DNA from 3 places in the Pseudomonas sp. FW305-20 genome. Region 1 is predicted to be linked to each of the others. Evidence: predicted binding sites of a transcription regulator. Region 1 holds the regulator's gene; each other region holds the start of a gene.
What was found. The regulator sigma-54, encoded in region 1, starts transcription at its own class of promoters, with help from an activator protein. The targets are predictions, from matches to a motif close to ANTGGCATNNANNTTGCTNT.

Region 1 (9,526 bases):
GGATGTACCGGAAGGTCTGGTGATCGCGTTGGTACTGGCCGGGGCAGGGATGTCGCGGGTCAAGGCGTTCCTGATCGGAGCTGCGTCAGGTCTGGTCGAGCCGGTCTTTGCGTTGTTGTGCGCCTGGCTGGTGAGCCTGGCCGAATTGTTGTTGCCCTTGGGGTTGGCGCTGGCGGCCGGGGCAATGTTGCTGGTGGTCACCCATGAAGTCATTCCCGAGTCGCGCCGCAATGGTCACGACAAGCTTGCAAGTCTCGGGTTGCTGATCGGGTTTTGCTTGATGATGGTGATGGATACGGCGTTGGCTTAGCGCGGATATGTAGCAGCAGGCTTCGCCGGCTGCTACAGGGCGAGGTGTTATTCGCCTTCGCCGAAGTAGTCATTGATCAAATTCACCAATGCCTGCAGCGCCTCATCAGCCTGTTCGCCTTCGGTGCTCAGGTGGATTCTGGTGCCCTTGCCCGCAGCGAGCATCATCATTGCCATGATGCTTTTTCCGTCGACCGTGGATTCCGGCGTGCGTCCTACCCTGATCGTGCAATTCTTGAACTCACCGGCGACGCCAACGAATTTTGCAGAAGCGCGGGCATGCAGGCCCAGCTTGTTGATGATTTCAATTTCCAGAGCAGGCATCGCGGTGTGAATCCTTTAGCTGAGGTCGCGGTGGCGAACCTGGACGTTCTTCAGGGATTTTTGCAGGGCCTGGCCCAGACGTTCGGTCAGGTAGACGGAGCGGTGATGGCCGCCGGTGCAGCCAATGGCAATGGTGACATAAGCGCGGTTGCTGGCGGCAAAGCGGGGTAGCCACTTTAACAAGTAGGTGGAGATGTCCTGGAACATCTCTTCGACGTCCGGCTGTGCCGCCAGGTAATCGGCAACCGGTTGGTCGAGACCCGATTGATCGCGCAACTCTGGCTTCCAGTAAGGGTTCGGCAGGCAGCGCACGTCGAACACCAGATCAGCGTCCACCGGCATTCCACGCTTGAAGCCGAAAGATTCCACCAGGAACGCCGTACCGGATTCCGGCTGGTTCAACAGGCGCAGCTTGATGGTATCTCGCAGTTGATACAGGTTCAGGTTGGTGGTGTTTACCTTGAGATCGGCGAGATCGGCAATCGGCCCGAGCAGGGCGGTCTCATCGTTGATGGCCTCGGCCAGCGAGCGATTGGAATTGCTCAGCGGGTGACGACGGCGGGTTTCCGAGAAACGCTTGAGCAAGGTTTCTTCGTCGGCGTCCAGATAAAGCACATCACACTGGATATGCCGGCTGCGCACTTCTTCCAGCAGTTCGGGAAAACGCGACAAGTGACTCGGCAAGTTGCGCGCATCGATCGATACGGCCACCAGCGGTTGCGCCAGCTCAGTATGGATCAGCGCACGTTCGGCCAGTTCCGGCAGCAGGCCGGCGGGCAGGTTGTCGATGCAGTAGAAGCCGTTGTCCTCGAGAACATCGAGTGCGGTACTTTTACCTGAGCCGGAACGGCCACTGACGATGATCAAGCGCATGATTAATGACCGTTTTGCTCGTCCAGGACAACCTGATACAAGGCTTCATTGCTCGGGGCGCTGCGCAGCTTTTCGCGCACTTCCTTGCGGTCGAGCATGCTGGCGATCTGGCGCAGCAACTCCAGGTGCGCATCGGTAGCGGCTTCCGGGACCAGCAGAACGAACAGCAGGTCAACCGGGGCGCCGTCGATGGCGTCGAAATCGATGGGTGCATCAAGGTGCATCAGGGCGCTGATGGGCGAGGTACAGCCCTTCAGGCGGCAGTGGGGAATGGCAATGCCGTTGCCAAAGCCGGTTGAGCCGAGTTTTTCACGGGCAATCAGAGCCTCGAAGACATCTTGCATCTCCAGATCCGGTACTTCTTTATGGATAAGGTTGGCAATTTGCTCGAGGGCTTTCTTTTTACTGCCGCCCGGCACGTTCACGAGGGAACGGCCGGGGGTCAGGATGCTTTCAAGTCGGATCATGGGTAGGGAGTGTTAACGACCGGTCGCGCCCTGGAGGAGGCTTTGGGTCTTTTCCTTATGCTTTTTGAGTTGTTTATCCAGCTTGTCGGTCAGTGCGTCGATCGCCGCGTACATATCGGTATGCTCCGCGTTTGCGACCACTTCATTGCCGGGAATATGCAGCGTGGCTTCGATTTTCTGCTTGAGCTTTTCGACCGTCATCGTGACCTGCACGTTGGTGATCTTGTCGAAATGCCTCTCTAATCGTTCGAGTTTTTCGCCGATGTAGGTGCGAAGAGGTTCGGTCACTTCCAGTTGGTGTCCACTGATGTTGACTTGCATACAGCTTCTCCTTCGTTGCCAGTGCATAAAGCGGCAGGCAGAAATACCTGCCACTGGAACGCTGTGGCGTGGCTCTACATCAACCGCTTGCGTTCGCTCGAAGGCGCGATCCCTAGGGATTCGCGGTACTTGGCGACGGTGCGGCGAGCCACCTGAATGCCTTGTGCCTCCAGTAAACCAGCGATCTTGCTGTCACTCAACGGCTTTTTCTGATTTTCCGCGGCAACCAGTTTTTTGATGATCGCGCGGATTGCCGTGGACGAGCATTCACCGCCCTCGGAGGTGCTGACGTGGCTAGAAAAAAAGTATTTCAGTTCATATATGCCCCGAGGGGTATGCATGAACTTTTGCGTGGTTACCCGTGAAATCGTCGACTCGTGCATCCCTACCGCTTCGGCGATGTCATGCAGGACCAGCGGTTTCATGGCTTCGTCGCCGTATTCAAGAAAACCGCGCTGATGCTCGACGATTTGCGTGGCCACTTTCATCAGGGTTTCGTTGCGGCTTTGCAGGCTCTTGATGAACCAGCGGGCTTCTTGCAACTGATTGCGCATGAAGGTGTTGTCGGCGCTGGTGTCGGCGCGGCGCACGAAGCCGGCGTATTGAGCGTTGACCCGCAGTCGTGGCACGGATTCCTGGTTCAGCTCCACCAGCCAGCGCTCGTTGTCCTTGCGTACGATCACGTCGGGAACGACGTATTCGGCTTCGCTGGACTCGATTTGCGAGCCTGGGCGCGGGTTGAGGCTCTGCACCAGTTCAATCACCTGACGCAGTTCGTCTTCCTTGAGCTTCATGCGACGCATCAGCTGGCTGTAATCGCGACTGCCGAGCAGGTCGATGTACTCGGTGACCAGGCGTTTGGCCTCGACCAGCCAAGGTGTCTTGGCGGGCAATTGGCGCAATTGCAGCAGCAGGCATTCGCCCAGGTTACGGGCGCCGATACCGGCAGGTTCGAATTGCTGGATACGGTGCAGGACGGCTTCGATTTCGTCCAGTTCGATGTCCAGTTCCGGGTCGAAGGCTTCGAGAATCTCCTCGAGGGTCTCGTCCAGGTAGCCCTGATTGTTGATGCAATCGATCAGGGTCACGGCGATCAGGCGATCGGTGTCGGACATCGGCGCCAGGTTCAGTTGCCACAGCAGGTGGCTTTGCAGGCTTTCGCCGGCCGATGTCCGGGTGGTGAAGTCCCACTCGTCGTCATCGTTGCTCGGCAGGCTGCTGGCGCTGGTCTGGTAGACGTCTTCCCATGCGGTATCGACGGGCAGTTCGTTGGGGATGCGCTCGTTCCAGTCACCTTCATCGAGGTTATCAACCGTCGGGGCGGTTTCCTGGTAGGAGGGTTCCGAAACATCGGCGTTGGGTAGCTGTTCGGCTTTGTCGGCCAAGGGGTCGGCGTTATCGAAGTCGTCGCCTTCTTCCTGGCGTTCGAGCATCGGATTGGACTCCAGGGCCTCCTGGATTTCCTGTTGCAGGTCCAGGGTCGACAATTGGAGCAGGCGGATGGCCTGTTGCAGCTGCGGTGTCATCGTCAGCTGCTGGCCCATTCTCAAGACTAGCGATGGTTTCATGGCAGGGGCTTAACACCTTATTCGCCGGCGCACATGCGCCATCCACTACAGGGCGCCGGAGCGCCAAACATAAGCAAATTATATGCCCGAAACTGCAGCGTTTGCCTAGAGCGCTGTAACAATAAAAAAATGTTGATTTTTTATCGAGACAAGCGCCCGGGCAACCAGCCAGACACCTGAGTGCTTACAGGCGGAACTCATGGCCCAGATACACTTCCTTGACCAGGTCGTTGGCCAGGATGGTGGCAGAGTCACCTTCGGCGATCAGCTGGCCATCGTTGACGATGTAGGCGGTTTCGCAGATATCCAGGGTTTCACGGACGTTGTGGTCAGTGATCAGCACACCAATGCCCTTGGCCTTGAGGTGATAGATGATCTGCTTGATGTCGCCCACCGAAATCGGGTCCACGCCGGCGAATGGTTCGTCGAGCAGGATGAATTTCGGGTTGGTAGCCAGTGCCCGGGCGATCTCCACGCGGCGGCGTTCACCACCGGACAGGCTCATCCCGAGGTTGTCGCGGATGTGGCTGATGTGGAATTCCTGCAGCAGACTTTCCAGCTCCTGGCGACGACCGGCCTTGTCGAGTTCCTTGCGGGTCTCGAGGATCGCCATGATGTTGTCGGCTACCGAGAGTTTGCGGAAGATCGATGCTTCTTGCGGAAGATAGCCGATGCCGGCCTTCGCACGACCGTGCATAGGCTGGTGACTGACATCCAGGTCGTCAATCAGTACGCGGCCCTGATCGGCCTGTACCAGGCCGACAATCATGTAAAAGCAGGTGGTCTTGCCGGCGCCGTTGGGACCCAGCAGGCCGACGATCTGACCGCTGTCGATCGACAGGCTGACGTCACGCACGACCTGGCGGCTCTTGTAGCTCTTGGCCAGATGCTGAGCTTTCAGAGTTGCCATTACTGGGCCTTTTGCTCGTCGGTTTTCTTCTTCGGCTGGATCACCATGTCGATGCGCGGACGCGACTCGGTAACCTTGTTGCCCGTCGCACGACCGGCGCTGGCAAGCTTTTTCACCGTGTCGTAGACGATTTTCTCGCCTTGGGTGACGTTGTTGTCCTTGTCGATGACTTTGGCGCGATCGATCAATACGACGCGGTTTTGCGAGGCGTGGTACTGGATGGTCACTCCGTAGCCCTGAACCGGCTTGGTGTCGCCAGCCGTCTGCATCTGCTCGAAGTAGGCCAGATTGCCCACCGATGTCACCACGTCGATGTCGCCGGCCGGCGTGCGGGTGATGGTCACAGTATTGCCTTTAACGATCATCGAGCCCTGGGTAATGATCACGTCACCTTTATAGGTGGCAACACCATTCTTGTCGTCCAGCTGGGCATCGTCGGCCTGGATGCGGATAGGCTGCTCTTGATCGTTCGGCAGAGCCCAGGCGCTCACGCTTCCCAGTGCTGCGCTCAGACCGAGCAAAATAGGGAGGGTTTTAACGAGCCTCATACTGTCCTCTTACGTTCGATAGCAGGTGTATCCTGCTTTCTTTCAAATACGCTTTCATTCCCTTGCCAGTCGACACACCACCAGCGCCGTCGATTCTAACGGGTTGCTCGGTCTGCGCATATTGCTGCTGCGGGAACACTGTCATGCGGGTGGTGGTAATCAGGGTCTTGCGGTTTTTCTCGTCGAAGCGCGTGATGCGCACCGAGTCAATCAGTTCGACCTGGGTGCCGTCGGGGTTCACTTCGCCGTGCTCGCTCTGGACGTGCCATGGGAACTCGGTGCCGCGGAACATGTTCAGGTCGGGGTTGGTCAACAGCGTCACTTCGGTGGCTTTCAGGTGTTCAACCTTGTCGGACGTCATTTCGTATTGCAGTTTGCCGTCCGGCAGATATTGCACGCTGTGGGCGTTGATCGCGTAATAGTCGATCGCCGCTTCATCGATCTTTGCCACCGGCTTGTCGAGGAAGCGTTCCGGACTGATGTTCCAGTAGCCGACCGCGGCGAATATCGCTGCGATGCAACCGAACACCAGGAATTTGCGAATCTTTTTGCTCAGCATAGTTGGCTCACAGGTACGCGGCGTTTGCCGCATCGAGGCGGCCCTGCGCGCGCAGGATCAATTCGCAGAATTCGCGAGCGGCACCCTCGCCACCGCGGGCCTGGGTGATGCCGTGGGCATGTTCGCGGACGAAACTGGCAGCGCTTGCCACCGCCATGCCCAGGCCGACGCGGCGAATCACCGGCAGGTCCGGCAGGTCGTCACCGAGATAGGCGACTTGCTCATAGCTTAGGTTGAGTTGGGCAAGAAGCTCGTCCAGCACCACCAGTTTGTCTTCGCGCCCCTGGTACACGTGTGGAATACCGAGGTTCTTCGCGCGTCGCTCGACCACCGGGGTCTTGCGGCCGCTGATGATAGCGGTCTGCACGCCAGCTGCCATCAACATCTTGATGCCTTGGCCGTCGAGGGTGTTGAACGTCTTGAATTCGCTGCCGTCTTCGAGGAAGTACAGGCGTCCGTCGGTCAGTACGCCATCGACGTCAAAAACTGCCAGTTTGATGTTCTTGCCGCGTTGCAGCAGGTCGGTGCTCATCACATTACTCCTGCGCGCAGCAGATCGGACAGGTTGAAGGCGCCGATCGGTCGGTCCTCCTTGTCCACCACCACCAGCGCGTTGATTCGATGGTCTTCCATGATTTTCAGAGCCTCGGCTGCGAGCATGTCGGCCCGGGCGGTCTTGCCGTGGACGGTCATGACCTCGTCGATGGTCGTATGGTGGATGTCGATGGTCCGGTCAAGGGTGCGGCGCAAGTCGCCGTCGGTGAAGATCCCGGCCAGTTTGCCGTCGGCCTCCACGATCGCGGTCATGCCCAGGCCCTTGCGGGTCATTTCCATCAAGGCGTCCTTGAGTAGCGTGCCACGTTGCACCTGGGGCAGTTCTGCGCCGGCGTGCATGACGGTTTCCACTTTCAGCAGCAGGCGTCGGCCAAGCGCGCCGCCAGGGTGGGAAAAGGCGAAATCTTCGGCGGTAAAACCGCGGGCTTCCAGCAGCGCAACGGCCAGGGCGTCGCCCATGACCAGCGCGGCGGTGGTCGACGAGGTCGGTGCCAGGTTGAGCGGACAGGCTTCATGCTCGACATGCACGTTGAGGTTGACCTCGGCAGCCTTCGCCAGCGGTGAGTCAGGATTGCCGGTCATGCTGATCAATTGAATGCCCAGGCGTTTGATCAGCGGCAGCAGGGTGACGATTTCATTGGTAGAGCCGGAGTTCGACAGCGCCAGGATGATGTCGTCGCGGGTGATCATGCCCATGTCGCCGTGGCTGGCTTCGGCCGGGTGCACGAAAAAGGCCGTAGTGCCGGTGCTGGCCAGGGTGGCGGCGATCTTGTTGCCGATGTGCCCCGATTTGCCCATGCCGACCACGACCACGCGCCCTTTGCTGGCCAGAATCATCTCGCAAGCGCGTACGAAATCTGCGTCGATACGGGGCAGCAAGCCTTGTACGGCTTCCAGTTCGAGGCGGACGGTGCGTTGTGCTGATTGAATCAGGTCGCTGGATTGGCTCATGTCAGAAATCGTATAGCCTGATGAAAAGGCGGCGATTATAACGGTAATGATCGAAACCCTCACGCAAGTTCGTCGCGCTTTGTCATTCCCTGTTACCGAATACGCCCAAATAGAAGCTTTTACCCCTTCATGTTGCTCAACATGGCCTGGCTTGGGCCTTGGGCGCTTGGCCTTTGCAGTGATATAGTTCGCCGCCAGTTCGGCCTGCCCGGGAGGTATGTGCTTTCGCCAGAAAGCCAGGCGTCCGAGTGAGAGGCTGCATCGCAAGGAGTTTAGATGAGTGCCGATAAAGCCTACGCGGTCGAGCTGAAGGGACTGACCTTCAAGCGCGGAACGCGCAGCATTTTCAATAACGTCGATATACGTATCCCGCGCGGCAAGGTCACCGGCATCATGGGCCCTTCCGGGTGTGGCAAGACTACGCTGCTGCGGCTGATGGGCGCACAGTTGCGGCCCACCAAAGGCGAAGTCTGGGTCAATGGACAGAACCTGCCGAAACTGTCGCGCAGTGACCTGTTCGATGCGCGAAAGCACATGGGCGTGCTGTTTCAGAGTGGTGCGCTGTTCACCGATCTCGATGTGTTCGAGAACGTTGCCTTTCCGCTACGCGTTCATACCGAGCTGCCGGAAGAAATGATCCGGGACATCGTCCTGCTCAAATTGCAGGCAGTGGGCTTGCGTGGCGCCATCGACCTGATGCCTGACGAGTTGTCCGGCGGCATGAAACGTCGTGTCGCTCTGGCCCGGGCGATTGCCCTCGATCCGCAAATCCTCATGTATGACGAGCCCTTTGTCGGCCAGGACCCCATCGCCATGGGTGTGCTGGTGCGCCTGATCCGCCTGCTCAACGATGCGCTGGGCATCACCAGTATCGTGGTCTCCCACGACTTGGCCGAGACTGCGAGCATCGCCGATTACATCTATGTCGTCGGCGAAGGCCAGGTATTGGGGCAGGGCACTCCCGAGGAACTGATGAACTCGCAGGAGCCACGCATCCGTCAATTCATGACAGGCGAGCCTGACGGTCCCGTCGCCTATCACTTTCCAGCGACGGATTACCGCGCAGATCTTCTGGGGAAGCGTTGATGCGCAAGATTTCACTGATAGAACGGGTTCGCAGGTTCGGCCACTCTGGCATTGACGTGCTGGGAGTGTTCGGCCGTTCGGCGATATTCCTGTTTCATGCCTTGCTTGGCCGTGGCGGCATTGGCGGCGGTTTTGGCTTGCTGATCAAGCAACTGCATTCGGTGGGCGTGATGTCCCTGGTGATCATTGTGGTCTCCGGGGTATTCATCGGCATGGTGCTGGCGCTGCAAGGCTTCAATATTCTGTCCAGCTACGGTTCGGAGCAGGCGGTCGGCCAGATGGTTGCGCTGACGCTGTTGCGCGAACTGGGGCCTGTGGTCACGGCATTGCTGTTCGCCGGGCGCGCCGGTTCGGCTTTGACTGCCGAAATCGGCAACATGAAGTCCACCGAGCAGTTGTCCAGTCTGGAAATGATTGGTGTCGACCCGCTCAAGTACATCATTGCCCCGCGCCTGTGGGCCGGCTTCATTTCCCTGCCGGTGCTGGCGATGATCTTCAGCGTGGTGGGCATCTGGGGTGGTTCGTGGGTGGCCGTCGACTGGCTGGGGGTCTATGAAGGTTCCTACTGGTCCAACATGCAGAACAGCGTGACCTTTGCTGACGATGTGCTCAACGGCATCATCAAAAGCATCGTTTTCGCCTTTGTCGTGACCTGGATTGCCGTATTCCAAGGCTATGACTGCGAGCCCACTTCCGAGGGGATCAGTCGTGCCACTACCAAGACCGTGGTGTATGCCTCTTTGGCTGTACTCGGCCTGGACTTTATTCTGACCGCCTTGATGTTTGGAGATTTCTGATGCAAAACCGCACCCTGGAAATCGGTGTCGGCCTTTTCTTGCTGGCTGGCATCCTGGCTTTGCTGTTGCTGGCGTTGCGGGTAAGTGGCCTGTCCCCGAGCGCAACCACCGACACTTATAAACTTTATGCGTATTTCGACAATATCGCCGGTTTGACTGTCAGAGCTAAAGTGACCATGGCCGGTGTGACCATCGGCAAGGTCACGGCAATCGATCTGGACCGCGACAGTTTCACCGGCCGAGTGACCATGCAGCTGG
Region 2 (9,526 bases), on a different contig from region 1:
CCCGACTTCGTCAGTGCAGGCCAGCGGCACGCGGGCGGACAGGTCGCCGGTTTTCTCGACGTGGAGCATCACGTCCTTCAGCGTATTGAGTTGGCTGAGCAGGAAGCGGATCAACAATTGCGAAGCGCCGAGCATCGCCAGCATCAGGACCGCCACCGCCACGGCGTAGTTGGGAAAACGCTCGCCAAATACCTGGGCCAGGCTCGGGCCTTGGGCAATCACCGCAACCTGGTTACCCTCCGTGCGCGTAAATACTTCAGCGCCCATCAACGGGTTGTCGCCGAACAGCGGCATGGCATTGATGGCGACCCAGCCGTTGGTATCGGCCAGTTCCAGGACCGGTTGCCCGTTCAGCAACGGTGCCTGCCCGCGACTGAACAACAGCACGTTATCGGCCTTGGGGAGCGGCTGCCCGGCGGGCCAGGCGTTGAGCAGTCGCGCCTGGGCTTGTGCCGATGCCTGAGAAGCATGGCTGCGGGCCTGTTGTTCGAGCTGTACGGCGTACAACACCAGCAGCAAGGTCGTGACGAAGGCGACGGCGTTGACCGCCCAGAATTTGTATTTCAGCGAGATATTGCTAAGCCAGGCACCCATGGAGGTCTTCTCTGATAGCGGAAACAGTTTTGGCAAGGTGCCAGTATTGTGCCGCTACTGAGGGGGCTGGATCTTGATGTGGGTCAACAACCCCGGCCCTGCTCGCGCACAGGAATTGCGGGGCGTAATGCGCTATCCTTCGCGCCTTCAAAATTCCCTCGCTACAGGATTCCGCCCCATGAAAGCCGCACTCGTCGAACTCATCAGCAAAATAAGCTCCGGCTGCATGAGCGATGACGAAATCCTCAAAGTCGCTGACGAAGCGGCCCAGGCCTACGCCGATCCCGAGGCTTTTCTGACGGCCAATCCGGATATCAACTACGACGAAACCTTCCCGATTCCGCTGGGCGAGTGGGTCGTCGTCGGCAGTCTTCCAGAGACCGTGCTGTTCCAGGCCGACACCTATGTGGACCTGTTCGCCCAGATCGTTTCCTCGTTCGGCCCCGGGGTCGATTTCAATATCAAGCCCAAGCAACTGGCCAAGACCGAAGCGCTGACCGCGCTCAATCGCATTCAGGTGCAGATGGGCAGCATGAACAAGGAAAACGGCGGTTACACGCTGATGAACTTCAGTCAGTTGCTCGACGACGATCTGCAAGTGGTGCTGGTCTACGGCAATGATGTGCCCCGCGTGCTCGAGTTGTGCGCCCAAGTCGGCATCGCTGCCGCACCCTCGCTCGAAGCCCTGAAAATCGCCGTTCACGTTTAAAATACGGAACCCTCGCAAGGCCCGGCTATCCTAAGAGTGCAAACCACTCTTAGGGAGCGACACCATGGGTTCCACGTTCAACGGTCTGATTGGCCTGATAATTCTTGCCCTGGATATCTGGGCAATCATCAACGTGCTCAAAAGTGGTGCCGACACAGGGATGAAAATCATCTGGGTGCTGCTGATCCTGTTGCTGCCAGTGCTGGGCCTGATCATCTGGGCCATCGCCGGGCCACGAGGCAACGTCCGGATCTGACGGCGTCTTCAGGCGCCAAGCCAGAAAGGGCTCTCTCAGGTTGTGTGAAAACACACCGCGGAGGGCCCTTTTTTCATGCTTCACTTATAGAAGGTCCGGTTGAACGATTGGCCGGGGAAGGATGTCGAGATACATGTAAGCCCATCCATGGGTTTTATCGAGGAGGCACTGATGCAAAAGTGGAAAGTCACTTTCGTTGATGATCACGGTGAACAAGTTGACGAGGTGTTCGAGAGCGATGAATGCCCGAACAACGAACAAGCCGCGAAGCTCATTCGCGCCCGCTGTCTGCCTGTGGCTGCCGAACTGGACCTCAACGATCTGGAAGGGCGCGCCGATGATCCGACTGTCAAAAGTCTGAAAACCCAGAACAGCATTGAAATCCTCAGCATCACGCCAATCTGAACATCTCCTGTCACATTTCTAACCAGGCCTTGGCAGTGGCTCTATCTTGAGGCTACTCTGCAACCGAGATCAGCGAACGGATCGCTAAGGTCTGGTCTTGTCAGCTACATGCTTGCTTCCCACCGGCAACGTTGTTGCCGCATCGCTCGCCCCATTCGGTTGCGAGTGCCGGGATTACGGAAAGTCTATCCATCAGTCTGAGGGGGACGTTTCATGAGCACAGCCTATCAAGAAGACATCAGCACCAGCGTGTTGCGCCGCATGAAAGAAGGCGGCTTCGACTTTTCAAGATTCCATCCCATCGAGTTCTACGCCATTTTTCCGGACGAGGAGCGGGCGCGCAGGGCGGCAGGGCATTACTGTGGTGAATCCTTGAATGCACAAATCAGCGTGCGCGATGACGGCGCGTGGTACCTGGAACTGAGCAAAGTGATGTACGCCACTTATGACGGCATCGGCGATTTCGAGCAGGATTTCGAGGCGGTGGTCGAGCCTTTGGGCGGCATCATCGAAGGATGGGGCGTCAAGCAGGAGGTACGAGGGCGACTCGCATAACTTATGAACAGTGACAACACTCAGCAACGGCTGACCTTCGGGTTGGCCGTTTTCGTTTTCGCGGTTTGAAAGACAAAGATCGTGTTTTTGATTCATAACGTTTCAACTACGCAAAAAAAAGCCGCCTAAACAGGCGGCCAAAGGGAAGTTCGTCAAGTTTTCCAGCGAATGCGCGGATTATCCGCAGCGACTCCCGGGCAGTGAAATCAACTCTGGCTATGCTGGTGATAGGCAACAACATTGCTTCGCAATGAAGCGGGGGCGATCAGGTGGGGGCATTTACCGCACAGGATTGGTGCGGTGCGTGCGATGCGATTATTCAACTGATTGATATCAAAGCGTTTATGCCGATGGCACGGGCCTTGCGAAGGCCTGCATGTCCGGGTGACAAGGAGTACGGCATGATCCGCACCTATTTTGATGAGATGTACGATGCCGGCGGCCAGGTCCGCCCGCATTATCGGGAGTTTGCCCGTTGGCTGGCCGAAACGCCTGACGAGCTTTTGGCACAACGGCGACGCGAGGCCGATCTGTTGTTTCATCGCGCCGGGATTACATTCACGCTCTATGGTGATGAGCAAGGGACAGAGCGCCTGATTCCCTTCGACACCATTCCCCGCAGCATCCCCGCCAGTGAGTGGCGAGTCGTCGAGCGCGGCTGCATTCAGCGGGTCAAGGCGTTGAACATGTTCCTCGCCGACCTCTATCACGAGCAGCGCATCATCAAGGCCGGCATCATTCCGGCCGAGCAAGTGCTGGCCAACGAGCAATATCAGTTGGCGATGCAAGGGCTGGATTTGCACCGCGATATCTATTCCCACATCTCCGGTGTCGATCTGGTGCGCGATGGTGACGGCACGTACTACGTGCTCGAAGACAATCTTCGTACTCCGAGCGGCGTGAGCTACATGCTCGAAGACCGCAAGATGATGATGCGATTGTTCCCCGAACTGTTCGCGGCCCAGCGCATCGCACCGATCGACCACTATCCCAACCTGTTGCTCGATACCTTGAAAAGCTCCAGCCCGATCGACAACCCGAGCGTGGTGGTGCTGACGCCGGGTCGTTTCAACAGCGCGTTCTTTGAACATGCGTTTCTGGCCCGGGAAATGGGCGTTGAGCTGGTGGAAGGCGCGGACCTGTTCGTGCGCGATGACAAGGTGTTCATGCGCACCACGGACGGGCCGAAAGCCGTCGATGTGATCTACCGTCGCCTCGACGATGCATTCCTCGATCCGCTGGCGTTCAACCCGGACTCGATGCTTGGTGTTCCAGGGCTGCTGTCGTCATACCGCTCCGGCAATGTCGTGCTGGCAAATGCCATCGGCACCGGGGTCGCGGACGACAAGTCGGTGTATCCCTTCGTCACGGACATGATCCGTTTCTACCTGGATGAAGAACCCATCTTGAAGAATGTGCCGACGTGGCAGTGCCGTAATCCCTCCGAACTTTCCCACGTACTGGCCAATCTTCCGGAATTGGTGGTCAAGGAAACCCAGGGCTCCGGCGGTTACGGAATGCTGGTGGGGCCGGCGGCGACGGCGGCGGAAATCGAGTCTTTCCGTGCGCGGATCAAAGCCAAACCCCATGCGTATATCGCGCAACCGACGTTGTCTTTATCGACCTGCCCGACCTTTGTCGAAAACGGCATCGCTCCACGCCACATCGACCTGCGTCCGTTTGTATTGTCTGGCCGCGAAACCCGGGTTGTGCCCGGCGGTTTGACTCGTGTTGCCCTGCGCGAAGGCTCCCTGGTGGTGAATTCATCCCAGGGCGGCGGAACCAAGGACACCTGGGTGGTCGAGGATTGAAGGAAGCCTGCCATGTTAAGTAGAACTGCCTCGGATTTGTATTGGATGTCGCGTTACCTGGAGCGGGCGGAAAACCTCGCACGGATGCTCGACATCAGTTATTCGCTGTCACTGATGCCGCAAGATGGCCGTGGTGACGGCCTGCACGAACTCGCCATGCCGTTGTTGATCACCGGCACCCTGGACGATTACCTGGAGCGCCACGGCGATCTGCATGCTGAACGGCTGCTGCATTTCTTCGCTTTGGACGCGGCCAACCCGGCGAGCATCTACAGCTGCCTCGGCGCTGCGCGGGCCAGTGCCCATGCGGTGCGTGGGCGAATCACCGCCGACATGTGGGAAAACATCAACGCCACCTGGCTGGAAATTCGCGGGATTGCCGATCAAGGCTTGAGTCGCTACGGCATGAGCCGTTTCTGCGAGTGGATCAAGGAACGTTCCCACCTGTTCCGCGGCGCGTCCTACGGCACGATCATGCGTAACGATGCGTTCCGCTTTATTCGCCTGGGGACGTTTATCGAAAGGGCCGACAACACGTTGCGCCTGCTCGATGCCCGTTACGAAATGGCTGGCGATCAGGCCGAGGCGGTCAGTGATGGCACCGCTCACGCGTATTACCAGTGGAGCGCCTTGCTGCGGGCGTTGTCCTCGTTCGAGGCCTACACCGAGATCTACCGCGACGCACCCGGCGCCCGGCATGTGGCCGAACTGTTGCTGCTGCGCGCCGACGTGCCGCGTTCATTGCGCGCCTGTACCGAAGAAATCGACCAGATCCTCGCCCAATTGCCGGGGGCCAACGGCCGTCCCGCGCAACGTCTGGCGGCGGAAATGGACGCACGCCTGCGCTACACCGGTATCACCGAAATTCTCGACGAAGGCCTGCACGCCTGGCTGACCGAGTTCATCCCGCTGGTGCGCCAGTTGGGTAACGCCATACACAGTTCCTACCTGGAGGCTGCATGAGACTTTCCATTAGCCACGAGACCACCTATCACTATGAAGATCAGGTGCGGGCGAGCATCCAGTACCTGCGACTGACCCCCCACGACAGCGAGCGCCAGCACGTGCTCAGTTGGCAGCTCGACTTGCCGCGCCCGGTGCGCGCGCAACTCGATCCGTTCGGCAACATCCTGCACGTGCTGACCATGGACGAGCCCCACGAGGCGATCATCATCGGCGCCCGGGGCCAGGTGGACATCGACGAATTGCGCGAGGCGGAGCATGAGAGCCAGTCGGCGCTGCCGTTCTTGCGTTTCACGCGCTTGACCGAAGCCGACGAAGCCCTGCGAGCGTTCGCCGAGAAGGCGTGCAAGCAACGCCGGGATCGCACGGCGCTGATCGACTTGATGCATGGCCTCAACCAGCACATGACCTACACGCCGGGCTCCACCGAAGTGGACACCAGTGCCGCCCAGGCTTTCGCCGGGCGTTCCGGTGTCTGCCAGGACCACACCCATGCGTTTCTCGCCTGCGCTCGCAGCCTGGGCATTCCTTCGCGTTATGTGTCGGGCTATTTGTACAGCGAGAACAGCGAACACCTGGCCAGTCACGCCTGGGCGGAAGCCTGGCTCGATGACGCCTGGTACAGCTTCGACGTGACCAATGAACTGGCGCGGCCCGAGCGTCATCTGAAACTGGCGGTGGGCCTGGATTACCTGGATGCCTGCCCGGTGCGTGGCATGCGGCGTGGCGGTGGGTGCGAGCAGATGCATGCGAAGGTGTTTGTCTCGCCGACGCCAGCGCCGGTGATCTCCGTCCAACAGCAGTAACCTACCACCGATCGTTCCCACGCTCTGCGTGGGAATGCCTCCACGGACGCTCCGCGTTCGGCTTTGAATGTGACGCAGAGCGTCACGGGCTGCATTCCCACGCGGAGCGTGGGAACGATCACTGAGCAGGCTCGCTCCCACAGGGGGGGAGTGTCAGGGCTTCGTCTTGCGCCCAGCCATGTGCTTCAAATACCCCACCAACCTCTCCAGATCCTCGTCCGGCAACACCGTCGCCGAGAACCCGGGCATCTTCGCCTGTGGCCACTGGCGCAAGCTCTGCGGATCACGAATGTAGCGCTTGAGGAAATCCGCGCCGAAGTACTCGGTCGGGTTAAACGGAATATTCAGGTCCGGCCCAAACTGCGCATCCCCGGCGCCGTTCAATCGGTGACACGCCAGGCAATTCTTCTGAAACAGCGCAAAGCCCTTGTTCACCGGGTCATCAGCCTTCAACGCCGGATCGGGCAGCAGGGCAGGGAAGCGCTCGGCCACCGCTGCCAAGCGCTTGATGCTTGCCACTTGAAAAGGCCATTGCTCGGGACTGATGTCGCCCGCCTGCGGATCGGTCCAGACCAGATAGAACGGCCCGGCGCCGCGTTTGGCTTCCGACAGCGGTGGCCACGGCTTGGCGGGATCTTCAATCGCCAACCAGGCGCGCGCACCCTGGGAATTGAGCAACGGCGCAGCCGACAGTTCTGCGGCAAAACCGTCCAGGGCTACCGCCTGTAAATGGTCTTCAGGCTTGATCCCCGTCAACAACGCAGCCACCGGAACAGCGCGATAGCTCATGTCCCGTTTGTAGGAAACGTCGTTGTTGATGGTGATGGCCTGAGCCTGAGGATGCTTGAGCAACTCCTCGGTTTGCCAGGTGCGACTGCTCGCGCCCAGCTCCAGGTTCAGCTGTGCGGCAGACAGGGGCGTGCTGAGCAGCAAGGCCCCGAACACAATGAGCGTTTTCAAATGATCGCCGTCCATGTCGTGGAAGTGCCGCAAAGGTTGGCACACTCACGCTGACCCGGGTAGCGAGCCAGTCACATTTTTAGAGGGCGATACAAAAACCTGGCGCCGTATTTTTTATTGACCGACTAACCGATCACCTTGGTCAGGTTCGGCAAAATCAACAACAGCGTAGTGGCGAAAAGAATGAGCCCGGCTTGACGTACTTTTGATTGTTTGAACATGGCTTGACCGCCTTTATTGTTATTTCCTGATGCCTGCCTGCATTTCTCCATGACGGCAGAGCGTTGCACTTCCTGTTTGACGAGCGCCTCGGCAAAACCCGACGACAACTTCGTACAAGTTCACCTTAGAGGCCGCGTCACGCTTGCTTTAGATCCATTTCGTATGGGCTTGGCATAAATTGCTCCTAAAAAGGCATGAGGCCTATTGCCAGCTTCTTGGGCGCCCGTTTGCTAGACAGCTTGCTGTCCTGAATCGGTTAATCCGCTGATTGCCTACCGTCCGTCTGAGCGTGACCGTCAACGTCTGTGAGCACTGCGGTCATTGAATCCCGGGCTGCTCGGCCTAAGGTGGAGACTCTGAATTTACTCCCCTGCCCAGGTTCGAGAACGTCATGACCCAAGCTTTTATTTTCGACGCGTTACGCACGCCCCGCGGGAAAGGCAAGGCCAATGGCGCCTTGCACAGCGTCAAACCGGTGAACCTGGTAGCCGGGCTGCTCACCGCGCTGCAACGGCGCACGTCTCTCGATACCAGTCAGGTCGACGATGTGGTGCTTGGTTGCGTGACGCCCGTCGGCGATCAAGGCTCCGACATTGCCAAAGCCGCGACCCAGGTGGCGGATTGGGACGTCAGCGTGGCGGGTTTGCAGATCAACCGCTTCTGCGCCTCGGGGTTGGAGGCGGTGAACCTCGGCGCAATGAAAGTGCGTTCCGGCTTCGAAGACCTGGTGGTGGTCGGCGGCGTCGAGTCCATGTCCCGCGTGCCGATGGGCAGCGATGGTGGCGCTTGGGCACACGACCCGGAAACCAGTTTTCACAGCCATTTCGCCCCTCAAGGCGTGGGCGCTGACCTGATCGCCACGCTGGAAGGCTTCAGCCGTCAGGACGTCGATGCCTATGCGCTGCACTCTCAGCAAAAGGCTGCGCGGGCGAGGGCCGACGGTTCGTTCAACAAATCGTTGGTGCCGGTGCAGGATCAGAACGGCATCATCCTGCTCGATCACGATGAATTCATCCGCGCCGGATCGACCCTGGAAGGCTTGGGCCAGCTCAAGCCTAGCTTCGAGATGATCGGGCAAATGGGCTTCGATGCCACGGCACTTCGGGTCTACAGCCATGTCGAGCGGATCGACCACGTGCACACGGCGGGTAACAGTTCCGGGATCGTCGATGGCGCCGCGCTGATGCTGATCGGCTCCGAGGCCAAGGGCCGCGCGCTGGATTTGCAGCCGCGGGCGCGAATCGTCGCCACCGCCGTCACCAGCACCGACCCGACCATCATGCTCACCGGCCCCGCGCCGGCCACCCGCAAGGCTCTGGCCAAGGCCGGGTTGCGGGTTGAAGACATCGACCTGTTCGAGGTCAACGAAGCGTTTGCCTCGGTAGTGCTGAAATTCATCAAGGACATGGCAATCGATCCGGACAAGGTCAACGTCAACGGCGGCTCCATCGCCATGGGCCACCCGCTGGGCGCCACCGGCTGCGCGATCCTCGGCACGCTGCTCGATGAACTGGAAACCCGGCGCCTGCGCTATGGCCTCGCGACGCTGTGTGTCGGCGGCGGCATGGGCATCGCCACCATCATCGAACGCCTCTGAGCCCCGACCGACTTCAAGGAAACCCTTTCATGACCGAAGCCATCCGTTACGAAAAAGGTCAGGACCAGATCGTCGTCCTGACCATCGACATGCCGGGCCAGAGCGCCAACACCATGAACGCGGACTACCGCGAAGCCATGGCCGCGTGTGTCGCCCGACTGGTTGCCGACAAAGACACTATCGCCGGCGTGATCATCACCTCGGCCAAGAAAACCTTCCTCGCCGGCGGGGACCTCAACGAACTGATCAAGGTCGGCAAGCCCGAAGCCAAAGCCTTTTACGACATGGTGCTGACACTCAAAGGGCAACTGCGCACCCTTGAGACTCTCGGTAAACCGGTGGTCGCCGCGATCAACGGCGCAGCGTTGGGTGGCGGTTGGGAAATCTGCCTGGCGTGCCATCACCGGGTTGCGCTGGACGATTCTTCGGTGCAACTCGGCCTGCCGGAAGTGACCCTCGGCCTGCTGCCGGGCGGCGGCGGGGTGGTGCGCATGGTGCGAATGCTCGGTATTGAAAAAGCCTTGCCCTATCTGCTCGAAGGCAAGAAAGTCCGGCCGCAGCAGGCGTTGCGGGCAGGTTTGATTGATGAGTTGGCAGCGGATCGTGATGAATTGCTGGCCAAGGCGCGTGCCTGGATTATTGCCCATC
Region 3 (9,526 bases), on a different contig from region 1:
GGGAACGATCAAAACGCTGAATGTCAGCCTTCTGTGGCGAGGGAGCTTGCTCCCGCCCGACCGGGCTGGCGCACCAGTGCGAAGCGCTCGCAAAATCTTCGACAAGTACTGAGATTATGGGGGCCGCTTCGCAGCCCAGCGGGAGCAAGCTCCCTCGCCACAGGTGCAATGCTGTTAAACTCCCGCGCCAAATTCCCCTCCTGCAAGGCGCACAGCATGTCTTCCTTGAATCAGGCGCTGCGCGCCGCCCTCGATCGTCGTCAGGACCTGCTGACCGAACTGCATCAGCAAGGCACCGATTGCTATCGCCTGTTCCACGGCAGCCAGGAAGGCGCCGGCGGCCTGACGATCGACCGCTACGGCCCGCAATTGCTGGTGCAAAGTTTTCACCAGTCGCTGGAACGGGATGCGCTGCTGCAACTGCACGACACCATCAATCAGCACCTGGGCCTCGAAACGCTGCTGGTCTACAACGATCGCTCCCGGGGCAACTCACGCATCGACCGTGAAGACACCGTCTACCGCGCCGACGAGGCTGCCCTGCAAGACTTGATCGGTCACGAGTGGGGCTTGAATTACCGGGTTCGCGGCCGCCACGCCGGCCAGGACCCGCTGCTGTTCCTCGACCTGCGCAACACGCGTGGCTGGGTCAAGCAGCACAGCAAAAACAAAAGCGTGCTCAACCTGTTCGCCTACACCTGCGGCGTCGGCCTGAGTGCGGCGGCCGGTGGCGCGAGCGAAGTCTGCAACCTCGATTTCGCTGAGGGCAACCTGGCCGTCGGCCGTGAGAACGGCCTGCTCAACCCGCAGTTGCCGACCATGGACTTCATCCAGTCCGACTACTTCCCGGCCATCCGCCAGTTGGCCGGCCTGCCGATCAGCCAGCGCCGCGGGCAAAAACTGCCGAGCTATCAGCGTCTGGAACAGCGTCAGTACGACCTCGTGCTGCTGGACCCGCCAGCCTGGGCCAAGAGCGCTTTCGGCACCGTCGACCTGCTGCGCGACTATCAGAGCCTGCTGAAACCCGCACTGCTGACCACCGCCGACAATGGCGTGCTGATCTGCTGCAACAACCTGGCAAAGGTCAGCATGGACGACTGGCGCGAGCAGGTCTTGCGTTGTGCCGAGAAAGCCGGCCGGCCGGTGCGCGAGTGGACAGTGATGAAGCCGGGCGGCGATTTTCCGTCAATGGATCAGCAGCCGCCACTGAAAACCCTGATCCTCCAGCTCTGAGATTCGGCCATAAAATCAGACAAATCCTATAAAGCAGGATCGCTTCGGAACCAGAAACGCGTGCCATACTCCAACGCACTCCGATTCAGACAGATGAAGCCACACATGCCCAAAGGATTGATCCGCGCTATCGGCGCTCTGTTGACCGCTCTAGCCCTCTACAGCCTGCTGGGGTTTCTGATTTTGCCGGGCATCGCGTTACGGGTGGCCAATCAACAATTGGCCAGTTACGCAACGACGCCCGCGACGATCCAGCGGATCGAACTCAACCCGTTCAGCCTGGAAGTCACCCTGTGGGGCCTGATCATCGGCGAGCCGGGCAAGGAGCAGGTCGGCTTCGAGCGCCTGTACGCCAATTTGCAGATCGACAGCCTCTGGACCAAGGCGCTGCACCTGTCCGATATCGAAATCGACAAACCCAAGACCGAAATCCTCTTCGGCAAGGACGGCAAACTCAATTTGCTCGGCCTGTTCAAAATCCCTGTCAGCGAGCCAACCCCGGCCGACCCGGACGCCAAGCCATTCCCATTGCGCATCGAGCGGATCAAACTGGCCGGCGGCTATGTGCACTTCCAGGACGCACGGCCCAGCGAGCCGATCGAATTCCTCTACGACAAACTCGATTTCGAGTTGAAGAACCTCAGCACCCTGCCGGAAGACAGTGCCGACATGACCTTGATGGCCGTCGGCCCGGGAGGTGGACAGATCGACTGGACCGGCAATTTCAGCCTGATCCCGCTCGCCTCCGAAGGTAAGCTGAAAATCACCGATGGCAAGATGAAATCCTTCTGGCCCTATGTGCGTGACGCGCTGCCACTGGTGCTTGAAAACGGCATTCTCAGCCTGAGCACCGACTACAAACTCAACCTGTCCAAGGAAACCGAACTGCTGTTGAGCAACGTCGCCGTCAGCATCGCGCCGTTCGCGATCAAAGCACCAGACGGCCGCCCGCTGGCGAAGCTTGAGCGTCTGGACATCAGTGAAACCACCGTGGACCTGGCCAAGCAACAAGTGGTCGTCGGCAAGATCCGCAGCCAGAAACTGGAAACCTGGGCCGCCCTCGAGGCGGACGGGCAACTCGATTGGCAGAAACTGTTCGCCAGCCAACCGTCCAAAGCCGCCGTTAAAGCCAAGGCCGAACCGGCCAGCGCCCCGGCCGCCGCCGATTCACCGAAACCCGAGCCGGCGCCACCGAGCAAGCCATGGCAGGTGCTGCTCAAGGACGTGCAACTGCGCAATTACCAGGTGCATCTGGCGGACCGCAAGGCGCAACCCGCCGTGGCGCTGGACGTCGGCCCGCTGAACCTGGACCTGCAGAATTTCGACAGCCTCAATGGCTCGCCTTTTAACCTCAAGCTCGATACGGGCGTGGGCAAGCAAGGCAAGATCACGGCAGACGGTATCGTCAATCTGGCCCCGGTCAGCGCCAGGTTAAACGTACAAACCAGGGACATCGACCTGCGCGTCGCCCAGTCCTATATCAACCCGTTCATTCGCCTGGAACTGCGCAGCGGCATGCTCGGCAGTGATCTGGCGGTCGATCTCAAAAGCACTGAGCCGCTGGCATTCAACGTCACCGGCCGTGCCCAGGTCGATCAACTGCATACCCTCGACACCCTCAAAACCCGCGACTTCCTCAAGTGGCAGCAATTGGTGCTTGAAGGCCTGAACTATCAGCACGGCGACAGCCTGTCGATCGACAAGGTCAACCTGTTCCAGCCTTATGTGCGCTTCATGATCAACGATGACCGCACCACAAACGTCGACGATCTACTGATTCCGCAACCGCCGGACTCCGGCGCCAAAACGGCTGCTGCCAAACCTGCCGGCAAGGAAAAGCCGCTGGGCATCCACATTGGCGGCATTGCCATCAATGACGGCTCGGCCAACTTCGCCGACTTCAGCCTGACCCCGAATTTCGCCACGGCCGTTCAACAGCTCAATGGGCAAATCGGCACCATCGACAGCCGTCAGGCGAAACCGGCCAGCGTCGATATCAAAGGCAAGGTCGACCGTTATGCGCCGGTCACCATCAAGGGCGCGGTCAACCCGTTCGACCCGATGGCCAGCCTCGACATCGCCACCAGTTTCAAACGTGTCGAACTGACCACGCTCACGCCCTACTCCGGCAAGTTCGCCGGTTACCGCATCCGCAAGGGCCGACTCAATCTCGACCTGCATTACAAGATCACCAACGGCCGACTCCTGGCTGAAAACAAAGTGGTGGTCGAGCAGCTGCAACTGGGTGAAAAGGTCGACAGCCCGGACGCCGTGAGCCTGCCGCTGAAGCTGGCGATTGCCTTGCTCAAGGATGTCGACGGCAAGATATCCATCGAGCTGCCAGTGAGCGGCGACCTGAACAACCCGCAATTCAGTGTCATGCCTATCATCTGGCAGACCCTGCGCAACCTGATCGTGAAGGCCGCAGCAGCGCCCTTCAAAATGATTGGCGGGCTGGTCAGTGGTGGCGGTTCGGAAGATTTGGGCACCGTGTCGTTTGCGCCGGGTTCAAGCGACCTGAGCAAGGACGCCGAAGATTCGCTGGTCAAACTGTCCCAGGCTCTCAAGGAGCGCCCGGCACTGCGCCTGGAAATCGAAGGCACGGCGGCCGCCAGCAGCGATGGCCCGCTGATCGCCGAGCAACGTCTGGAACGCGAATACCAGTACAACTACTACAAAATGCTCCAGCGCCGCGGTGACAAGGTGCCGGCTCAGGCTTCATTGCTGCAGGTACCGGATAACGAGAAAGGTCCACTGCTGGAAGGGATCTACCGCACGCGCCTGAAGACGCAGCCGCCCGCAGAATGGAAGGATCTGGGCAAGGAAGAACGCACGGCAAAAATGCGTGAAGGCGTGATCAAGTTCTGGAGTTCCAGCGACGTTCTCTTGCGCCAGCTGGGCCAGGAACGCGCCAGCAGCATCAAGGATTATCTGGTCGACAAGGGTCAGCTGGCCGATGACCGCGTGTACTTCATCGACGCTAACCTGGGCGAAGCGGAAAGTGACGGTCGGGTGGTTACGCCGCTGCATCTGGACGCCGAGTGATGGGCGCGAAATGGCTGATCAGCCTGGCTCTGGCGATAGCCGCAGCGCAGGCTTCGGCAGCCGACACCCTGCGTTGCGGCAGTCAATTGGTCAGTGTCGGTGACAGGTCCAGCGAGGTGCTGCAGAAATGCGGAGAACCGGTCAGCCGTGATCTGTTGGGCTACAAGCGCAGTGCCAACCGCCGGGAAGAGTTTCAAGTGGAGGAATGGACCTACGGGCCCAACGGCGGGATGTATCAGTACCTGCGTTTTGAAGGTAATCGTTTGAAGCAGATCACCAGCAAGCGCGGTAACTGAATCCACCACAACATCATGTGGGCACAATTTAATGTGGTTTTGCACTGCCCCAAATAGAACAGGCCCCTGACACGAATGTCCGGGGCCTGTAATGGCCACATCCTTATGGCCTTCGCATGAACTCTCCTGAGGCGGCAGACGTATTGCTCGGCCCGTCTGTCGCGCCTTCTCCCAGTCCAGGCGAGAAGCCTTGCCTTACTCGGATTTCAGGCCATCAGCAGAGACTGCCTGAACGCCTTTGATTTTCTTGGCGATTGCCACAGCGGTGGCTTTCTGAGCGTCAGTTACCGCAACGGTGGACGACAGGGACACTACGCCTTTGTTGGTTTCGACTTTGATGTCGGTGCCAGGAATGCCTTTTTCAGTCACCAGGTCTGCTTTGACCTTGGTAGTGATCCAGGTATCGGAAGTAGCTTCCTTGACTTCGGTCACTTCACCAGCGGCCAGAACCATTGGAGCCTGGGTAGCCTGGGTCTGTGCAAATGCGACGTTGGCCATGGTCAGGGTCAGCGCGGTAGCAGTAGCGGCAGCGATAGCGAACTTCTTCATACGAGTAACTCCTGTTTTTCATAAAGTCTGCTGCGTGTCTTGTCAGCAGGGTTACAGGAGATAGTGCGAACGCTGTGCCAACTTTGAAACAATCGATAAATACATATAAATCAATAACTTACAAAAACGTCTGATTTTCGAAATCATGCAAATTGCATGACTTCGGAATTATCGACATGCAAGTTGCGGGTTTTACCGCAGGCCTAAGGCCATGAATTATTGGAAGTTTTCTCAATGACTCGATTTTTCCCGGAGAGCGAACAAAAAACGCCCCGCAAGGCGTAATGCTGTTCATTTAAGGTTTGGGTCACCGCGTTCATTCAGACAGCACGCGTTATCGTTCACGTCTTTCGCGAGCAGGCTCGCTCCTACAGGGGAATGCGTACGCTTGAAGAGTCAGGTCGAGCGTTAGCTCGCCTCCAGCTTTTGATCTTGAGGTGCACGCCCCATCGGGAGGCCGAGTGGAGGTTCTGCGCAGTGGGCAACCCGGCATGGATGCCGGGTTAGCCGCCCCCGGCCATGGATGGCCGATGGCGGCGGGCCCACGGAGCAGGACCGGAGCGAGGGCATGCCGAGCCTGGGCGAGGCACCGACCGAAAGGGGCAAGAGCCCTTGGTTACTTGGGGCTTTTCCAAGTGACCCGCCGTAAGGGCGGAACCGCCCGCCGCCGTGACCGCAAAAACGGATATGCCCCCGACCCGCAAGATGGGGCACTAGGCAAAACGGTTTTAAATCAGCCTGATGTGGCAGTGGAAGCGGCAGCGGCGCAGGCTTTAGGCGCATATTCAGCATCGACTTCGGTGGTGCATGTCCAGCCAGTCAACGCGCGCGTCAGAGTGATGGACTTATTCAACACCGGACCCGGAGCATTAAGAATTTTGCAAGCAATAGAGCCTGTTCCATCAGCCGCTTTGCCAGTCGCTGACGTCGTGCAGTTGGAGGTCGTTGTGGCACCACCGATCTTATCCAGTGTCACATCGGTCCCTTGATTCATAAGATCCTCGAACGGCACTTTCAACGCGCTGATCTCAGCCAGCCCCGCCGTGACCTTGGCCCGGGCCTGATACTTGGAATATTGCGGCAACGCAAACGTCGCCAGAATCCCGATGATCGCCACCACGATCAGCAGTTCGATAAGCGTAAAACCTTTCTGAGTATTCATAGACAAGCTCCATGCATGAGTCGAAATCTCATGACCTGAACTAGCCGCAGCACAGCCCATGCCAAGCGTCGCGCGCCCTGTTGGCCGGGACGTGAGGCGAGTGCAACGCCGTTTCCTACCCCCAGAATCCGCACTATCTGACACTTTTTGTCACCTCAACACCGCTGGTTTGGTTCCTCCGCTTGACTAGGCTATAAGTCATGAACTGTCTGCGTCCGGTATCCCAATGAATGACATTGCCCTTAGCGGTCTGGCCAAGCAATTGGTCCTGGCCGAGCTGCTCACTGACCAAAGCGCGCAACAGGCGTATCAGCAAGCCCAGCGCAGCCGAATCTCCCTCATCAGCTATCTGGTGCAGAACAAACTGGTGAAGAGTCGCCAGGTCGCCGAGATCGCGTCGGAACACTTCGGCATGGCCTTGCTCGACCTCAACTGCCTGGACAAGGAGAGCCAGCCCAAGGGACTGATCAGCGAGAAACTGATTCGCCAGCACCACGCCCTGCCCCTCTGGCGGCGCGGCAACAAGTTGTTCGTGGGGGTTTCCGACCCGACCAATCAGCAAGCCATCAATGACATCCAGTTCAGCACCGGGCTGAATACCGAAGCCATCCTGGTGGAGGACGACAAGCTCAGCGATGCCATCGAAAAATTCTTCGATAACCAAGGCACCGGCCTGGAAGACATGGCTGACGTTGACCTCGATGGCGTGGACATCGAGTCGATCGATGACAACAGACAAGACGCCATTGCCGGCCAGGATGCCGATGACGCGCCCGTGGTGCGCTTCGTGCACAAGATGTTGCTGGATGCGATCAAAAGCGGCTCTTCCGACCTGCATTTCGAACCCTACGAAAAAACCTACCGCGTGCGGATGCGCACCGACGGTATTTTGCGTGAAGTGGCCAAGCCACCGATCCACCTGGCCAGTCGCATCGCCGCGCGGCTGAAAGTCATGGCCAGCCTCGACATCTCCGAACGACGCCGGCCCCAGGACGGGCGGATCAAGATGCGCCTGTCCAAGACCAAGTCCATCGATTTTCGGGTCAACACCCTGCCGACCCTGTGGGGCGAGAAAGTGGTGATCCGGATCCTCGACCCGTCCAGCGCACAAATGGGCATCGATGCCCTCGGTTACGAGCAGGACCAGAAAGACCTGTACATGGCCGCGCTGAAGCAACCCCAGGGCATGATTCTGGTGACAGGCCCCACCGGGTCGGGCAAGACCGTATCGCTCTACACCGGGCTGAACATTCTCAACACCGTGGACATCAACATCTCCACCGCCGAAGACCCGGTGGAGATCAACATGGAAGGCATCAACCAGGTCAACGTCAATCCCAAGCAGGGAATGGACTTCGCCCAGGCGCTGCGCTCATTTCTGCGACAGGACCCGGACGTGATCATGGTCGGCGAAATCCGCGACCTCGAAACCGCCGAAATCGCCATCAAAGCCGCCCAGACCGGTCACCTGGTGCTGTCGACCCTGCACACCAACAGCGCCGCCGAAACCCTGACGCGCCTGCACAACATGGGCATCCCGGGTTTCAACATTGCCACCTCGATCAGCCTGATCATTGCCCAGCGCCTGGCGCGCAAGTTGTGCAGCCATTGCAAGAAACCCATCGAGATTCCCCGGGAAGCGCTGCTCAAGGAAGGCTTCCCCGAGGAACGCATCGGCTCATTCACGATCTATGAACCGGTCGGTTGCGATCTGTGCAACGGCGGTTACAAAGGGCGAGTGGGGATTTATGAAGTGGTGAAGAACACGCAGGACCTGCAACGGCTGATCATGGCCGAAGGCAATTCACTGGAAATCGACATTCAGATGCGTAAAGACGGCTTCAACGACCTGCGCACATCGGGCCTGCTCAAGGCCATGCAAGGCATCACCAGCCTTGAAGAAATCAACCGGGTCACCAAGGACTGAATATGGCGGTCAAAGCAGCAAAAATCAGCGTCTACGCCTGGGAAGGCACCGACCGCAAAGGCACCAGAATGACGGGCGAGTTGAGCGGCCAGAACCCGGCGTTGATCAAGGCCCAGTTGCGCAAGCAGGGCATCACCCCCGGCAAGGTACGCAAGAAATCCACCTCGATTTTCAACCTGGGCAAGCGCATCAAGGCCCAGGACATCGCCCTGTTCACCCGGCAGATGGCGACCATGATGAAGGCCGGCGTGCCGCTGTTGCAGTCCTTCGACATCATCGGCGAAGGCTTCGAAAACCCGGCCATGCGCACGCTGATCGACGAGGTGAAACAGGAGGTCGCGGCGGGTAACAGCTTCGCCGCTTCCCTGCGCAAAAAACCTCAGTATTTCGATGAGCTCTACTGCAACCTGGTCGATGCCGGCGAGCAGGCCGGTGCCCTCGATACCCTGCTGGAGCGAGTGGCGACCTATAAGGAAAAGAGCGAAAGCCTCAAGGCCAAGATCAAGAAAGCCATGACCTACCCGCTGGCGGTGGTGTTCGTCGCGATCATCGTGACCGGGATCCTGCTGGTCAAAGTGGTGCCGCAGTTCGAATCGGTATTCAAAGGGTTTGGCGCCGAATTGCCAGCCTTCACGGTGATGGTCATCGGCCTCTCGGAATTCATGCAGGACTGGTGGTGGGCGATGCTCGGCGTGCTGATCGCGGCCATCTTCGGCGTGCGCCACGCGTTTAAAACGTCGCAAGGCTTTCGCGACCGAATGGACACCTGGCTGCTGAAAATGCCGCTGATTGGCACGCTGATGTACAAGTCCGCCGTGGCCCGTTACGCCCGCACACTGTCGACGACTTTTGCGGCAGGCGTGCCACTGGTGGAAGCCCTGGATTCGGTGGCCGGCGCTACCGGCAACATCGTGTTCAAGCGCGCGGTGCTGCGGATCAAGCAGGACGTGTCGACCGGTATGCAGCTGAATTTTTCCATGCGCGCCTCCGGCATTTTTCCGAGTATGGCGATCCAGATGACCGCCATCGGCGAAGAGTCCGGCGCATTGGATGACATGCTCGACAAGGTCGCGAGCTTCTATGAGGACGAAGTGGACAACATGGTCGATAACCTCACCAGCCTGATGGAGCCGTTCATCATGGTGGTGCTGGGTGTTATCGTCGGGGGCCTGGTGGTTGCAATGTACCTGCCCATCTTCCAACTCGGCTCAGCGATCTGACATGCCCTTGAACGACATTCTGACCCTCCACCCATTGTCCTTCGTGATTGCAGCCATGTTGGTCGGCCTGCTGATGGGCAGTTTCCTCAACGTG

Region 2: AC3WP4_RS13725 (circularly permuted type 2 ATP-grasp protein) is a predicted target of sigma-54. The motif match lies at 2,869-2,888, and genes of this name have one in related genera.
Region 3: AC3WP4_RS17055 (pilin) is a predicted target of sigma-54. The motif match lies at 6,332-6,351, and genes of this name have one in related genera.

What each region holds. Positions count from the first base shown of each region.
Region 1 is NZ_JBYTAJ010000003.1:192,436-201,961, reverse strand. It holds gene AC3WP4_RS04385 (ZIP family metal transporter) at 1-310, shown strand, start outside; gene AC3WP4_RS04380 (HPr family phosphocarrier protein) at 358-633, opposite strand; gene rapZ (RNase adapter RapZ) at 649-1,506, opposite strand; gene ptsN (PTS IIA-like nitrogen regulatory protein PtsN) at 1,509-1,973, opposite strand; gene hpf (ribosome hibernation-promoting factor, HPF/YfiA family) at 1,986-2,294, opposite strand; gene AC3WP4_RS04360 (RNA polymerase factor sigma-54) at 2,369-3,862, opposite strand; gene lptB (LPS export ABC transporter ATP-binding protein) at 4,047-4,772, opposite strand; gene lptA (lipopolysaccharide transport periplasmic protein LptA) at 4,772-5,320, opposite strand; gene lptC (LPS export ABC transporter periplasmic protein LptC) at 5,307-5,879, opposite strand; gene AC3WP4_RS04340 (KdsC family phosphatase) at 5,887-6,411, opposite strand; gene AC3WP4_RS04335 (KpsF/GutQ family sugar-phosphate isomerase) at 6,411-7,385, opposite strand; gene AC3WP4_RS04330 (ATP-binding cassette domain-containing protein) at 7,662-8,471, shown strand; gene mlaE (lipid asymmetry maintenance ABC transporter permease subunit MlaE) at 8,471-9,268, shown strand; gene mlaD (outer membrane lipid asymmetry maintenance protein MlaD) at 9,268-9,526, shown strand, end outside.
Region 2 is NZ_JBYTAJ010000013.1:89,137-98,662, forward strand. It holds gene AC3WP4_RS13700 (methyl-accepting chemotaxis protein) at 1-594, opposite strand, end outside; gene AC3WP4_RS13705 (hypothetical protein) at 773-1,303, shown strand; gene AC3WP4_RS13710 (PLDc N-terminal domain-containing protein) at 1,368-1,559, shown strand; gene AC3WP4_RS13715 (hypothetical protein) at 1,731-1,964, shown strand; gene AC3WP4_RS13720 (ribonuclease E inhibitor RraB) at 2,178-2,519, shown strand; gene AC3WP4_RS13725 (circularly permuted type 2 ATP-grasp protein) at 2,921-4,330, shown strand; gene AC3WP4_RS13730 (alpha-E domain-containing protein) at 4,343-5,293, shown strand; gene AC3WP4_RS13735 (transglutaminase family protein) at 5,290-6,099, shown strand; gene AC3WP4_RS13740 (c-type cytochrome) at 6,253-7,074, opposite strand; gene AC3WP4_RS13745 (acetyl-CoA C-acetyltransferase) at 7,673-8,878, shown strand; gene AC3WP4_RS13750 (3-hydroxyacyl-CoA dehydrogenase NAD-binding domain-containing protein) at 8,908-9,526, shown strand, end outside.
Region 3 is NZ_JBYTAJ010000018.1:73,096-82,621, reverse strand. It holds gene AC3WP4_RS17075 (class I SAM-dependent rRNA methyltransferase) at 217-1,233, shown strand; gene AC3WP4_RS17070 (DUF748 domain-containing protein) at 1,327-4,278, shown strand; gene AC3WP4_RS17065 (DUF2845 domain-containing protein) at 4,278-4,574, shown strand; gene AC3WP4_RS17060 (BON domain-containing protein) at 4,770-5,123, opposite strand; gene AC3WP4_RS17055 (pilin) at 5,857-6,285, opposite strand; gene pilB (type IV-A pilus assembly ATPase PilB) at 6,512-8,212, shown strand; gene AC3WP4_RS17045 (type II secretion system F family protein) at 8,215-9,432, shown strand; gene AC3WP4_RS17040 (prepilin peptidase) at 9,434-9,526, shown strand, end outside.